4 regions of the Streptomyces sp. Tek67B01 genome follow, and region 2 is predicted to be linked to each of the others. Evidence: riboswitches for the same ligand, from Rfam matches in the RefSeq annotation. Region 2 holds a riboswitch; each other region holds the start of a gene.
The links. A riboswitch is a leader RNA that binds a small molecule or an ion and turns the genes downstream of it on or off. The one in region 2 is predicted to bind cobalamin.

Region 1 (3,432 bases), 240 kb from region 2:
CGCGACGGCGGTGACGGTGAGCCCGAGCCCGAGCAGCGCCTTCTCCAGCGGATGGCGCCGGCGCCAACGGCTGCCGTGCGCCGCCACGTCGATGGGCAGCACCGGCTAGGACTCCGTGGAGGACGCCGGGGGGACCTCTGCGTCCCCGCCCCGCTCGCCTCCGCCTCGCACGCCCCGGTTCTGCGCCAGGCCCTGGCGACGGCCCCTGCGCAGCCCGAAGTAGTAGGCGAGCACACCCGCGCCGAGGGCCGCCTGGAGCGCGAACAGCGCCGACTCGACCTCCGCGGAGGGGGGTTCGTACAGCGGGGAGAACCAGGGCTTGTAGTCCGGCCGGATCTCGGTGATCGCCGATTCGGCCTGGTTGTCGGCGCCGGCGAACGGCTCCTTCTTGTCGTCGCCCATGCCCAGCGCGACGGGCAGGACGGCGAGCGCGGCCACCAGGAACAGCAGCAGGACGTTGATCTTCGTGTTCTTGCTCGTGCCGCCCATCAGGCCGCCGCCTCCTGCTCGTCGCGGGCACGGACCGTGAGCTTGGCGACGCCCAGCCGGACCAGGTCCGAGGTGCTGGACTGCATCAGCAGCCGCATGACGAGCACGGTCAGCAGCCCCTCGCTGACGGCCAGCGGGATCTGCGTGACCGCGAAGATGCCGCCGAACTTCGCGAGCGCGCCGGCGAATCCGCTCGCCGGGTCCGGGAAGGCCAGCGCCAGTTGCACGCTGGTCACGCAGTAGGTGACGAGGTCGGCGAAGAAAGCGCCGAAGAAGACCGTCACCATCAGCGGCACGTCGAACCGCTTGAGCAGGCGGTAGACGCCGTACCCCGCCCAGGGCCCGGCGATCGCCATCGAGAAGGCGTTCGCGCCGAGCGTGGTCAGGCCACCATGGGCGAGCAACAGGGCCTGGAACAGCAGGGTGATGGTCCCGAGCACGGTCATGATCGGAGGCCGGAACAGGATCGCGCCGAGCCCCGTCCCGGTGGGGTGGGAACAACTGCCGGTAACCGACGGGATCTTGAGGGCCGACAGGACGAACGTGAACGCCCCCGACGCACCGAGCAGCAGCGTGCTCTCCGGGTTCGCCTTGACCTCGCGGGTCAGGGAGCGGACACCGTGTACGACGAAGGGGGCGGCCGCGACGGCCCAGGCGGCCGCGTGCAACGGGGGCAAGAAGCCCTCGGCGATATGCATGAGTGGGGAGACCTCTCCAGCACCTCGTGGATGGACAACGCGCCCCGGCCGGTCTCCTGGCTCACGGGTGCTGACGCCCTGACTCCGCCTTCCCGGGGCCGTGCGGTCTCCCGCGCGGGCCCAGTGGCTTCCCGCTGGGGGCACCTCCCGGACCGAGTGTCTGGGGGAGAGTGGAGCCGGACTTCCCGATCACAGTGGCGAGGGCCGCACCGGTTTCCCACCGGTTTCCCGAACACCAAGGCCTCTTGACCCTAGTCGGCCGTCCGGACGGGTCACAACCCGGCCCTTCCGCGCGCGCCCGCCGGCGGCCGCGTCCGGTGGAAAGCAGGGTGGTGGGATGACCGACGACTCCGCATCCCCGCAGACCCCCCACTACGGCGACCTGAGCGCCCTGTACGTGAACTGCACCCTCAAACGGTCCCCCGAGACCAGCAACACGGAGGGCCTGATCGCACGCAGCCGCGCGGTCATGGAGGCCGCCGGGGCCCGGACCTCGCTCGTCCGCGCCGTCGACCACGACATCGCCACCGGTGTCTGGCCCGACATGACCGAGCACGGCTGGGAGAGCGACGAGTGGCCCGTCCTGTACAGCCGGATCATGGACGCCGACATCCTGGTGCTGTGCGGCCCGATCTGGCTCGGGGACAACAGCTCGGTGATGAAGCAGGTCATCGAGCGGCTGTACGCCTGCTCCTCGCTCCTGAACGAACGGGGCCAGTACGCCTACTACGGTCGGGTCGGCGGGGCGCTCATCACCGGCAACGAGGACGGCGTCAAGCACTGCGCCATGAACGTCCTCTACAGCCTCCAGCACCTCGGGTACGCGATCCCGCCGCAGGCCGACGCCGGGTGGATCGGCGAGGCCGGCCCGGGGCCCTCGTACCTGGACCCCGGCTCGGGCGGTCCCGAGAACGACTTCACCAACCGGAACACGACCTTCATGAGCTGGAACCTCATGCACCTGGCCGCCCTCCTCAAGAGGGCCGGCGGCATTCCCGCGCACGGCAACCGGCGCTCGGAGTGGGACGCCGGGTGCCGCTTCGACTTCCCGAACCCCGAGCACCGGTAGCCGCGGGTCGCGGCGCGGTCAGCAGGTGGCCGGGTGCGGGAAGTCCAGGACGAGCCGCTCCGGGGAGTGCAGCACGCTCGTGTCGTAGGTGGGCGGGGTGTCGAAGGCGGCGCCGAAGGTCACGTACCCCTCGAAGTCGCCGGTCAAGGCGATGCCCTTGAGCTTGCTCAGGGCGATCTGCTGGAGCTTCGGCCCCACGTAGACGTTGTGGCCGGCGTCGTCGTGCCCGGCGGCCGGGTGCAGCCTGATCTCCAGGAAGTACTTCCCCGGCAGCGGGACGGGCTTGCCGGACCCGTCGTAGACGAGTTGGGGGACGGGCGTGACGGTGACCGGCGGGGCGGCTCCCTGGAGGTCGACGACGAGCCGGTCGTAGGTGCAGTGGCCGCCCCAGCGGGCATTGGTGACCAGTGTGGTGGAGGCGGCGGAGGCCGGCGCGGCGAACGCGACCCCGGCGGTGAGCAGAGCGCCCGCGAGCAGTGCGGTGACCTGACGGCGACGTACGTGCTGCATGACGTCCCCCCGATTCTGAGAGACAGGGACAAGGGTGACACCGTTCAAGACGCCCGCCGGGCCGCCGCGGTTGCGCGATCCCGGGGTGCCCGCGCGGCTTTCCTGGCATGGTGGCGCCTGGACTTGGACCGTGCGACAGGGGAGCCCGGATGCGCCGTCACCGCTTGCACAGCCCGCACGACCCGCACGACCCGCACCGAGGCCATCGCGGTCGCGGCCCCCACCGTCACGTCGCGATCGCCGCCGTCCTTCTCCTCGGGGCCACCGCCTGCGGAAGCGGCGGGGAGGAGGTCTCGCAGGAGGGCAAGGGCGGCTACCCCTGGGTCGCCACGGACGAGATATGCAACGCGCTGCCGTACGGCAAGCTGGCCGACCCGCTCGGGGCCCGCGAGGACGTGGCCGACCGTACCCGCCGGACCACGGGGGGCTACCCCGGGGCGCAGTGCGTCCAAAAACTCGTCGAGACGGGACCCGCGACCTTCGGCGGAGTCAAGGTCGAGCTGGACTTCGCCTACGTCCCGGGCGTCGACGAGGCGAAGGCCGTCTTCGAGAAGGTGCGGGGCGACGCGGGCAAGGACTCGCCGGGCGGCGCGCCGGCCGACGTCAAGGACGTGGGCAAGGAGGCGTACCGCCTCGGCTACACCAAGCCGGACGATCCGCACCAGG
Region 2 (3,432 bases):
GTCCGGGTCTGCTCCCAGGCGGGGAGCGGGCCGCTGCGCTCGGCCAGGTCGCAGGAGGCCTCGTACGCGGCCAGCATGATCCGCTCGGAGAGCTTCGTGGACAGGGCCTTCGCCTCGGGGGAGTCGAAGGGCAGCTTCAGCTGGAAGAAGACGTCCTGAAGGCCCATCGCGCCCAAGCCCACCGGGCGCCAGCGGGCGTTGGAGCGGCCGGCCTGCTCGGTCGGGTAGAAGTTGATGTCCACGACGCGGTCGAGGAAGGTGACGGCGGTGCGGACGGTCGCGTCCAGCCGCTCCCAGTCGATGTCACCGGTCTCGGGGAGGACGAATGCGCCCAGGTTGACCGAGCCCAGGTTGCAGACCGCGGTCTCGCCGTCATTGGTGACCTCGATGATCTCGGTGCAGAGGTTCGAGGAGTGGACGACCGTGCCGGGTTCGGCGGTCTGGTTCGCCGTCCGGTTGGAGGCGTCCTTGAAGGTCATCCAGCCCTGGCCGGTCTGCGCGAGGGTGCGCATCATCCGGCCGTAGAGGTCGCGGGCGGGCATGGTCTTGCGGGCCAGGCCGGCCGCCTCGGCCCGGCGGTAGGCGGCGTCGAACTCGTCGCCCCAGAGGTCGACCAGCTCGGGGACGTCGGCGGGGGAGAAGAGCGACCAGTGGGCGTCGGCGTTCACCCGGCGCATGAACTCGTCCGGAACCCAGTGGGCCAGGTTCAGGTTGTGCGTACGGCGCTGGTCCTCACCGGTGTTGTCGCGCAGCTCCAGGAACTCCTCGATGTCCGCGTGCCAGGTCTCCAGGTAGACGGCTGCGGCACCCTTGCGGCGACCGCCCTGGTTGACGGCGGCGACGGACGCGTCGAGGGTCTTGAGGAACGGGACGATGCCGTTGGAGTGGCCGTTGGTGCCCCGGATCAGCGAACCGCGGGCGCGGATGCGGGAGTACGACAGGCCGATGCCGCCGGCGTGCTTGGACAGGCGCGCGACCTGGTGGTAGCGGTCGTAGATCGAGTCGAGCTCGTCCAGCGGGGAGTCCAGCAGGTAGCAGGAGGACATCTGCGGGTGGCGGGTGCCCGAGTTGAACAGGGTGGGGGAGGACGGCAGGTAGTCCAGGCGGCTCATCAGCCGGTACAGCGAGGCCACTTCCTCGACGGCCGGCACGCTGTCGTCGGCGGCGAGACCGCAGGCCACGCGAAGCATGAAGTACTGCGGCGTCTCGATCACCTGACGGGTGATGGGGTGGCGCAGCAGGTAGCGGCTGTGCAGGGTGCGCAGGCCGAAGAAGCCGAAGCGGTCGTCGGCGCCCTCGGCGAGGGCGTGCTCGACCAGCGCGTCGAGCCGGTTCGCGTGGGCAGCCACGAAGTCGGCCGTGCGGTCGGCGATCAGGCCCTCGCGGTGGCCCACCGCGACGGACGCGGCGAAGGAGGTCGCGCCCTGGCCCGCGGCCTCGTCGCGCACGGCCAGCGTCAACAGGCGGGCGGCCAGCCGGGAGTAGGCGGGGTCCTCGGAGATCAGCCCGGCCGCGGCCTCGGTGGCCAGCGAGCGCAGTTCGGCCTTGTCCGCGGCGGCGCTGCGGCCGCGCAGGGCGGCGGCGGCGACCCGGCCGGGGTCGGTGTCGGGGAGGTCGGCCGTCAGCTCGGTGAGGGTACGCAGCAGCGCGGCCCCATGGCCCCCGCCGTTGGTCGCACTGTCGGACGGGTCGGACTCGGCGCGCGGTGCGGCGGGCGCGATGGTCACGGGGGAGCTCTCCCTCACTCGGCTCCGGGATACCGTCGGTGCGGGGCGCGAGCGGGCGCGCGCGGGCGCGTCCCCAACTCTGGGCACGCTTGCGCCGCGCGGCGTCCACCGGCCCAACCGCGAGGCCCGGACGTGGCTGTACCCGGTTCGGTCGAGCCGGGCGCGCTGTCGGCAGGTCCTCGGACTTGCTCGTGCACCAATGGGCGCAGTTCATACCGTTGCGGGACAGTTCCGGATTCGCACCGGATTCCCCTGCGGCGACAGCGAGCACGAGCATACATGTGGGGGCACCCTCCTGGGGGACCCCCTAGATGTTGTGTCGCGCGCCGACTACAGCGCGAGACCGTACGTGAGCAAAGTGAGGTCGGGGACGGGTGCCCAGTCCCGTTCCGGCGACCGGACGAAGCCCAGGCGCTCATAGATCCGGTGGGCGCCGAGCATGTCCGGCGTGGTCGACAGGACCAGCCGCCGTACGCCCTCGACGGCCCGTGAGCGGTCGACGCAGGCCCGCACCAACGCCTCGCCTGCGCCCCGGCCGCGGCCCTCGCGGGCGACCGCCAGCATCCGGAACTCGGCCTCGTCCGCGCGGGCGATGTCGCACAGGAGGCTGCCCGGCGCGGCGAAGGTCACACCGCCCACCACGCGCCCGTCGCCCAGCACGGCGACGAGCACCTCGGCGGCCGCGGCGCGCCCGGGCACGTCCCGGAGCCTGGCGAGGTACGGGTCGTCCTCGCCGTACGTGAGCAGCCCGTCCTCCAGGTAGGCGCGGGCGGTGATGTCCCCGAGCGTCTCGTACTCCGCCGGCAGCGCCCGTCTGATCGTGATGTCCATGGCATCGAGTGTGCCCCTCGGGCACGGAAAGGGCCGCCGCGTTTCCCGGGGGGATACGCGGCGGCCCGTGGCCGGTTCAGCAGCAGCGGAAGCCCTCGCGCGGATCCGCCTCGCGGGAGTCCGTGCGGGCGCGCTCGAAGGCGCGTCGGGTGAGGACCTCGGTGTCCGGGTCGTGGGAGCGGGCGTGGGCCACGTAGCGGTCGTAGGCGGCCTCACCGGTGAACTCCCGTACGTAGTACCTGGCTTTGGCCAGCACTTCCCGGACGCCGCTCACGCCACCGGCTCCTTGGCCTTGCCGCCGCCCGAGTCGAGGCCGGCCGCGGCCAGCTCCGCCCGCTCCTCGGGCGTGGCGATCAGACCCGCCGGGGCGACGATCCTCGACTCGGTCCAGGGGACTTCGGTGAGGGTGACGCCCTGCGGCGCGCGGACCGCCTTGACGCAGACGCGGGCGGCGTCCACCAGCACGATGACGATCAGCAGGGCGAACAGCACCGACAGCACGCCGTCCACCGTGGCGTTGGTGACCACGGTGTGCATCTGGGCGAGGTCCTTGGCCGGCTTGATGACCTTTCCGGCGTCGATGCCGTCCTGGTACAGGTCGCGCTGGGCGAAGAAGCCGATCTTCGGGTTGTCCGAGAAGACCTTCTGGTAACTGGCGGTGAGGGTCACCGCCACGTCCCACGCCAGCGGGACGCCGGTCACCCAGGCCCACTTGAGTCGGCCGGACTTGACCAGCAGCGTGGTGCATACCGCCAGGGCGACCGCCGCGAGCAGCTGGTTCGCGATGCCGAACAGCGGGAACAGCTGGTTGATGCCGCCCAGCGGGTCCTCGACGCCCACCCACAGGAAGTAGCCCCAACCGCCGACGACGACG
Region 3 (3,432 bases), 990 kb from region 2:
GAGCCAGTCCTGGTCGTGGCCGCCGGCCTCGATCAGGGCACGGATCAACTCGTCGCCGTCGCCGGAGACCAGGCCCGGGATCTCGTCGACGGGACCGAAGTCGTAGCCGCCGGCGACGAGGGTGCGCAGGAGTTCGACGGCGCTGGCCGGGGTGTCCAGGCCGACCGCGTTGCCGATGCGGGAGTGCTTCGTCGGGTACGCGGAGAGGACCAGCGCGACCCTCTTGTCACGGCGCTCGATGTGGCGCAGCCGGGCGTGGCGTACGGCGATGCCCGCGACGCGGGCGGCCCGCTCGGGGTCGGCGACGTAGGCGGGCAGGCCGTCCTCGTCGAGCTCCTTGAAGGAGAACGGGACGGTGATCAGGCGGCCGTCGAACTCCGGGACGGCCACCTGGGTGGCGGCGTCCAGCGGGGACAGGCCCTCGTCGTTCTCCTCCCACGCGCTGCGGGAGCCCGTCAGGCACAGGGCCTGGAGGATCGGCACGCCGAGCGCGGCCAGCGCGCCCGCGTCCCAGGACTCGTCGTCGCCGCCCGCCGAGGCGGTCGCGGGCTTCGTGCCGCCCGCCGCGAGGACGGTGGTGACGATGGCGTCCGCCGACTCCAGGGCGGTGAGCAGTTCCGGCTCCGGGGCGCGGAGGGAGGAGACGTAGAGGGGGAGCGGCTGGGCGCCGTGGGCCTCGATGGCCTCGCACAGGGCGTGCACGAAAGCGGTGTTGCCGCTCATCTGGTGGGCGCGGTAGTACAGCACGGCGATGCGGGGACCGGTGGTACGGGCCGGGGTGCGCTCCAGCGGGCCCCAAGTGGGGGCGGCGGCCGGGGGTTCGAAGCCGTGGCCGGTCAGCAGCACGGTGTCGGAGAGGAAGCGGGCCAGCTGGTCCAAGTTGGCGGGGCCGCCGTGGGCGAGGTAGCCGTGCGCTTCGGCGGCGATGCCGATGGGGACGGTCGAGGCCTCCATCAGCTGCGCGTCGGGGGCCTGTTCGCCGGTCAGGACCACGACCGGGCGGTGCTGGTCGGGGGCCAGGAGGAGGTCGAGGCCGTCCTGCCAGGCGCGCAGGCCGCCGAGGAGGCGTACGACGACCAGTTCGACCCCGTCGAGGAGGGCGGGCAGGTCGTCCAGGGGAAGGCGGGAGGGGTTCGCGAACCGGTACGGGACGGGGCCGTTGGCGGCGGCGCGGGCGCTGAGCAGATCGGTGTCGGACGTCGACAGCAGCAGGATCATGCGGCGGCAGGCCTTCCTCGGGGTTTCCGCGCCCCGGGCAGTGAGGACAGCGGGAGTTCCTGACTCACCCGACCGATCGCTCGGCGGGGTTCACAGTGGCGGGACCGCGCCGGAATCGCACCGGGCTTCCTCCCATGTCGCCGTCCTCGGCGATGACGGGCCGTGTGGCCCGCCGGTGGTCATCTTAGGTGGCCGGGGGAGGGGGTGGGTGCCGGGGTGCGGGATGCCTGTGGCGCGGGTGCGGGGTGCGGTGTGGTTGCGGCGCGGGCGTGGGTGCGGGCCGTTGCGGGGGCTCTGCCCCCGGGCCCCTGCGCCTCAAACGCCGGCGGGGCTGGATTGTGCGGCGGGGGTGGATTGTGGGGCGGGCTGGATTGTGCGGCGGGGGTGGGTTGTGTCGCGGGGCTGGATTGTGCGGCGGGGCCGGATGTGGCCGGTAGTGGTGGTGATCGACACAGCGGGCGGGCGCAGAATCGTGGGTATGCTCGCGGCCATGCCCCAGCCCCCTTCCGCCGCATCGCGGGACGAACCCGTCATACGGGACCGAGGCGACGCCTGCCCGGGCGCGCTGCGGTTGCACCGGGCGGACGACGGGTACCTCGCCCGGGTGCGGATACCCGGCGGCATGCTCGGGGCGCACGCGGCCGGGATGCTCGCCGACGCGGCGGACCGGCTCGGCGACGGGCACATCGACCTCACCTCGCGCGGCAACGCCCAGTTGCGCGGCCTCGGGGAGGGCTGCGGAGGCGAACTGGCCCGCGTCCTGGCCGACGCGGGGCTCCTGCCCGCGCCCTCCCACGAGCGGGTCCGCAACGTCGTCGCCTCCCCGCTGACCGGCCTCGACCGGGGCGGGCTGCCCGACGTGGCGCCCTGGGTCACGGAGCTGGACCGGCTGCTCTGCGCGAGCGAAGAGGCGACCGCCCTGTCCGGGCGGTTCCTGTTCGCCCTCGACGACGGACGCGGCGACGTGAGTCGCCTCGACGCGGACGTGACCCTCCTCGCACGGGGCCCCGAGCACGCCCTGCTCACGACGGCAGGCGCCCGCGAAGGCCTGCTGCTGGCCGCCGCCGACGCGCCCCGGGCCGCCCTCGTCGCCGCCCGGTACTTCCTCGACGCCGCACGGGAAGCCGGCGCGCGGTCCTGGCGAATTACCGAATTGCCTCCCGAACATCCTCTCGATGTACGGGAGTTGAGGGTTCGGTTGGCCGATTCTTCGATCACCGCCACCGCGATTCCCGTCACCGGCGCCGCGCCCCCGGCCGGCGCGTCCTCCGATCCCGCCCCCGAACCCGGCCTGGTCGAAGGGCCCGGGCAGAGCGTCGCGCTCTCCGTGCTCGCGCCCCTGGGCCGCCTCACCACCGCCCAGTGGAGCCTCCTGGCGGGCCTCACGGGGCGGCTGCGCCTGACCCCCTGGCGCGGGATCGTCGTCCCCGGACTGACCGCCCCCGCCGCGGGGGACGCCCTCGCCGCCCTCGCCGACGCCGGGCTGATCACCGCCCCGGCCGACCCCCGACGATCCGTCACCGCCTGTACGGGCCAACCGGGGTGCGCCCGCTCCCACCGCGACGTGCGCGCCGACGCGCGGGACGTCACCGCGCGGGCGGCAGGGCCGGTGCCCGTTCACTGGTCGGGATGCGAACGACGCTGCGGGCACCCGCGCGGGACCGCCTGGGTGGACGTGCTCGCGACCCCCGACGGGTACGACCTCCGCGTCCCCGGCCGCGCCCCGCACCAGGGCGTACACCCCTCCGACCTTGCCGCGGCCCTCAGGGACGCACGCCGCACCACCTCCCACGACGCAGCGAAGAAATGAGCGAGTACACAGTGTTCGAGTACGAGAAGGACGGCGCGGCCATCTACCGCCAGTCCTTTGCCACGATCCGCGCCGAGGCGGACCTCTCCGGGCTGCCCGCCTCGGTCGCCCAGGTCGCGGTGCGCATGATCCACGCCTGCGGGATGACCGACCTGCCCCAGGACCTCGGCTACACGCCCGACGTCGTGCTGCGGGCCCGGGCGGCCCTGAACGCCGGAGCCCCGGTCCTGTGCGACGTACAGATGGTGGCGAGCGGGGTCACCCGCAAGCGGCTGCCCGCCGACAACGAGGTCGTCTGCACCCTCTCCGACCCGGCCGTACCGGCACTCGCCGCGAAGATGGGCACCACCCGTAGCGCCGCCGCACTCGAAGTCTGGCGCGACCGGGGCCTGTTGGAGGGCTCG
Region 4 (3,432 bases), 2.8 Mb from region 2:
CCACCGACCCGGCCTTGGACTCGACCTCGTCCTCGATGTGCTCGCCCAGCGCCTGGAACCCGCCGCAGATGCCCAGCACCGGCCGCCCCTCGGCGGCCCGCCGGGCCAGCGCGTCGGCGAGCCCCCGCTGCCGCAGCCACTCCAGTGCCTTCACCGTGCCACGGGTTCCCGGTACGACGACCAGGTCCGCGTCGGCCAGTTCCTCGGCCCGGTCCACGAACCGGACGACCACGCCCGGTTCGGCGGCCAGCGCGTCCACGTCGGTGAAGTTCGACATCAGCGGCACCGCGCACACCGCCACCCGCAGCAGGTCCTCGCCGACCGGAGGGGCCACCACGGACTCCCGTACCGCGCCCCGCAGCGACACCCTCAGCCCGTCCTCCTCGTCGATGCCCAGGCCGTGCCGGTACGGCAGCACGCCGTACGTGGCCCGGCCCGTCAGCCCGCGCAGCATCTCCATGCCGGGCTCCAACAGCGAGACGTCGCCACGGAACTTGTTCACCATGTAGCCGGCGATCAGCGACTGGTCCTCGGGCGACAGCAGCGCCGTCGTCCCGAAGAACGAGGCGAAGACGCCGCCCCGATCGATGTCCCCGACCACCACGACCGGGAAGCGCGCGGCCCGCGCGATGCCCATGTTCACGATGTCGGTCCGGCGCAGGTTGATCTCGGCCGGACTGCCCGCCCCCTCGCAGATCACGGCGTCATACGTGCCCCGCAGCTCCTCCAGGCAGTCCGTGACGATCCCGAGCAACCGCTCCTGACGTCCGCCGTGGTAGCCGCGGGCGCTCATCTCGCCCACCGGCTTTCCCAACAGCACCACCTGGCTGCTGCGGTCACTGCCGGGCTTGAGCAACACCGGGTTCATCAGCGCCGTCGGCTCCACGCGCGCGGCCTGCGCCTGCATCGCCTGGGCCCGGCCGATCTCCGCGCCCTCGCGCGTGACGAACGAGTTCAGCGACATGTTCTGCGCCTTGAACGGCGCCACCTTCACGCCCTGTCGGGACAGCCAGCGGCAGATGCCCGCCGTGACCACGCTCTTGCCCGCGTCCGACGTGGTCCCAGCGACCAGCAGACCGCCGCCCCGCTTCGAGCCGCTCATGCCCGCCCCTTCCCCGATTGCCGGGCCGGCCACCAGGCCGACCGCGCTGCCGATCGCGCTGTCGACCACCGTGTCACCGCACAGCGCAGTGCCACACACGTCCCCAGTGCCACCCACGTCACCCGCTGCGAAAGCCGTACCGCCCGCTCGATGTCCGACACCTCGACCGGCCGCCCGGCGGCGCCGTTCAACACGGCCCGGTGCTCGACCCGGCCGCCGTACGCGAGGGTTCCGCCCAGCCGTACGCCCAGCGCCCCGGCGAAGGAGGCCTCCACTGGACCGGCGTTGGGGCTCGGGTGCGCGGCGGCGTCGGCGCGCCAGGCCCGTACCGCCCCCCGCCGGTCGGGTCCGACCAGTACGGCGGCGAGCGCGGTCAGCCGGGCGCCGGGCCAGCCCGCGACGTCGTCGAGCCGGGCGGAGGCCCATCCGTAGCGCAGGTAGCGCGGCGACTTGTGGCCCACCATCGCGTCCAGGGTGTTCACGGCGCGGAACGCCAGCAGCCCGGGCACGCCGGCGAGGGCGCCCCAGACCAACGCCCCCACGACCGCGTCGGAGGTGTTCTCGGCGACCGACTCCACGACCGCGCGGGCCAACTGCTGCTCGTCCAGGGCCTGCGGGTCGCGCCCGCACAGGTGCGGCAGCCGCTCCCGCGCCACCTCGCCGTCCCCGGCGGCGAGCGCCCCGCCGATGGCGCGGGCCTCCCGACCGAGCGAGGTGCCGCCGACGACGGCCCAGGTGGCGGCGGCGGTCAGGGCGATACGGGCGACCGCGGGCCGGGAGCGCACGGCGCGGGCGCCGAGCGCGCCTATCGCCGCCGCGCCCCCCGCGCACGTCAGGGTGTGGACCACGCCCCGTACCCGGTCGTCGCGCCACAGGGCGCGTTCGAGGGCGGCGGCGGCTCTTCCGAAGGCGGCCACGGGGTGCCCCCGGCGCGGATCACCGAAGATCCGGTCGCCGATCAGGCCCGCCGTGGCGCCGTACGCGAATACGCGATCGGCACGCATGGTGGCAGTTGTGTCCTCGCTCAGGGTCCGCGCCCTGGTTCGTGGTGTCCGGTGGCGAGAGTTCCTGGCTCCCGGGACGCACGGACCGCGTGCTCCCGGTGACAGTGGCGGGACCGCGCCGGATTCGCACCGGACTTCCTCTCCATGCCGCCGTATTGGCTCGGGCAGTCCACCACGCACCGCGAACGCCCGTCAACTTGCCGTTGACCTGCGGCGAGGGGGGTGGGGCGGCCGGGGCGGGGGCATGCGAAAGCTCCCCACGGGAATCCCGCGGGGAGCTTTCGACGGTCGTCGCGTCAGCTGACGATCAGATAGATCGCGTAGGCCACGGCGAGGCCGCAGAGCGCGAAGCACGCGTAGGCGCCGCTGCGGGCCGCGGTGGCGGCCCCACCCTGCTCGGTGGCCGCCTCGTGCCTGGAGAGGCCCACCAGCCCCAGGGTGAACAGGGCCACGAGGGCGACGGTGGCGGAGAGGCTGACCCCGAAGACGGAGCCGAGTGCTGCCCAGTCGATCTTCATACCGCTGATTCCTCTGTCGTTCTCGGGGTCAGACCGCCGCGGCCGGAGCCACGGGTGCCGGGGCGGCCGCCGGGATGGTGGCCTTGAGGTCCTCGTCGGTCACCGCGGCGGTGGTACCGGCGGCGGCGATCGGCGGGACGGTGACGGCGGCCATGGCCGTGGTGACGACGCCGGGAGCCTCGGCCGACTCGGCCTCCGTGACGTTGTGGTGGTCGACGACCTGGCGGCGCGAGATGAACCAGATCGCGGCGCAGGAGGCGACCAGGAAGACCACGACGGCGGCGACGCCGACGTTGCCGGTGCGCATGACCATCTCGGCGCCGGCGCCGACCAGGGCGGCGGCGGGCAGGGTCAGGCCCCACGCGATGAACATGCGGGTGGCGGTGGACCAGCGGACCACACCGCCCTTGCGGCCCAGACCCGCGCCCATGACCGCGCCGGAGCAGGCGTGGGTGGTGGAGAGGGAGAAGCCGAGGGTGGAGGAGGCCAGGATGACGCTCGCGGCCGAGGTCTGGGCGGCGAAGCCCTGCTGCGGGTGGAGGTCGGTCAGACCGCTGCCCATGGTGCGGATGATGCGCCAGCCGCCCAGGTAGGTACCCATCGCGATGGCCATGCCGGCGGAGACGATGACCCAGACCGGCGGGTTCGCACCGGAGTCCAGGGCGCCGCCCGCGACGAGCGCGAGCGTGATGATGCCCATCGTCTTCTGGGCGTCGTTGGTGCCGTGGGCGAGGGAGACGAGACCGGCCGAGGCGATCTGACCGGCGCGGTACCCCTTGGTGGCGGTCTTGCCGCCGACCTTGCCACC

Region 1: linked by a shared signal. The riboswitch ahead of ACV7NM_RS10410 (energy-coupling factor ABC transporter permease) and the one ahead of ACV7NM_RS11435 (ribonucleoside-diphosphate reductase subunit alpha) in region 2 are both predicted to bind cobalamin.
Region 3: linked by a shared signal. The riboswitch ahead of cobN (cobaltochelatase subunit CobN) and the one ahead of ACV7NM_RS11435 (ribonucleoside-diphosphate reductase subunit alpha) in region 2 are both predicted to bind cobalamin.
Region 4: linked by a shared signal. The riboswitch ahead of ACV7NM_RS24360 (cobalamin biosynthesis protein) and the one ahead of ACV7NM_RS11435 (ribonucleoside-diphosphate reductase subunit alpha) in region 2 are both predicted to bind cobalamin.

The regions. Positions count from the first base shown of each region.
Region 1 covers NZ_JBUYUY010000001.1:2,362,173-2,365,604, reverse strand. Annotated here, with positions in the region: gene cbiQ (cobalt ECF transporter T component CbiQ) at 1-102, opposite strand, end outside; gene ACV7NM_RS10415 (energy-coupling factor ABC transporter substrate-binding protein) at 106-489, opposite strand; gene ACV7NM_RS10410 (energy-coupling factor ABC transporter permease) at 489-1,187, opposite strand; cobalamin riboswitch at 1,217-1,442, opposite strand; gene ACV7NM_RS10405 (flavodoxin family protein) at 1,525-2,256, shown strand; gene ACV7NM_RS10400 (AMIN-like domain-containing (lipo)protein) at 2,275-2,766, opposite strand; gene ACV7NM_RS10395 (hypothetical protein) at 2,916-3,432, shown strand, end outside.
Region 2 covers NZ_JBUYUY010000001.1:2,600,622-2,604,053, reverse strand. Annotated here, with positions in the region: gene ACV7NM_RS11435 (ribonucleoside-diphosphate reductase subunit alpha) at 1-1,727, opposite strand, end outside; cobalamin riboswitch at 1,881-2,004, opposite strand; gene ACV7NM_RS11430 (GNAT family N-acetyltransferase) at 2,058-2,558, opposite strand; gene ACV7NM_RS11425 (CstA-like transporter-associated (seleno)protein) at 2,635-2,832, opposite strand; gene ACV7NM_RS11420 (carbon starvation CstA family protein) at 2,829-3,432, opposite strand, start outside.
Region 3 covers NZ_JBUYUY010000001.1:1,606,460-1,609,891, reverse strand. Annotated here, with positions in the region: gene cobN (cobaltochelatase subunit CobN) at 1-1,218, opposite strand, end outside; cobalamin riboswitch at 1,259-1,385, opposite strand; gene cobG (precorrin-3B synthase) at 1,709-3,028, shown strand; gene ACV7NM_RS07420 (precorrin-8X methylmutase) at 3,025-3,432, shown strand, end outside.
Region 4 covers NZ_JBUYUY010000001.1:5,422,501-5,425,932, forward strand. Annotated here, with positions in the region: gene ACV7NM_RS24355 (cobyric acid synthase) at 1-1,102, opposite strand, end outside; gene ACV7NM_RS24360 (cobalamin biosynthesis protein) at 1,099-2,106, opposite strand; cobalamin riboswitch at 2,143-2,295, opposite strand; gene ACV7NM_RS24365 (hypothetical protein) at 2,403-2,624, opposite strand; gene ACV7NM_RS24370 (anion permease) at 2,653-3,432, opposite strand, start outside.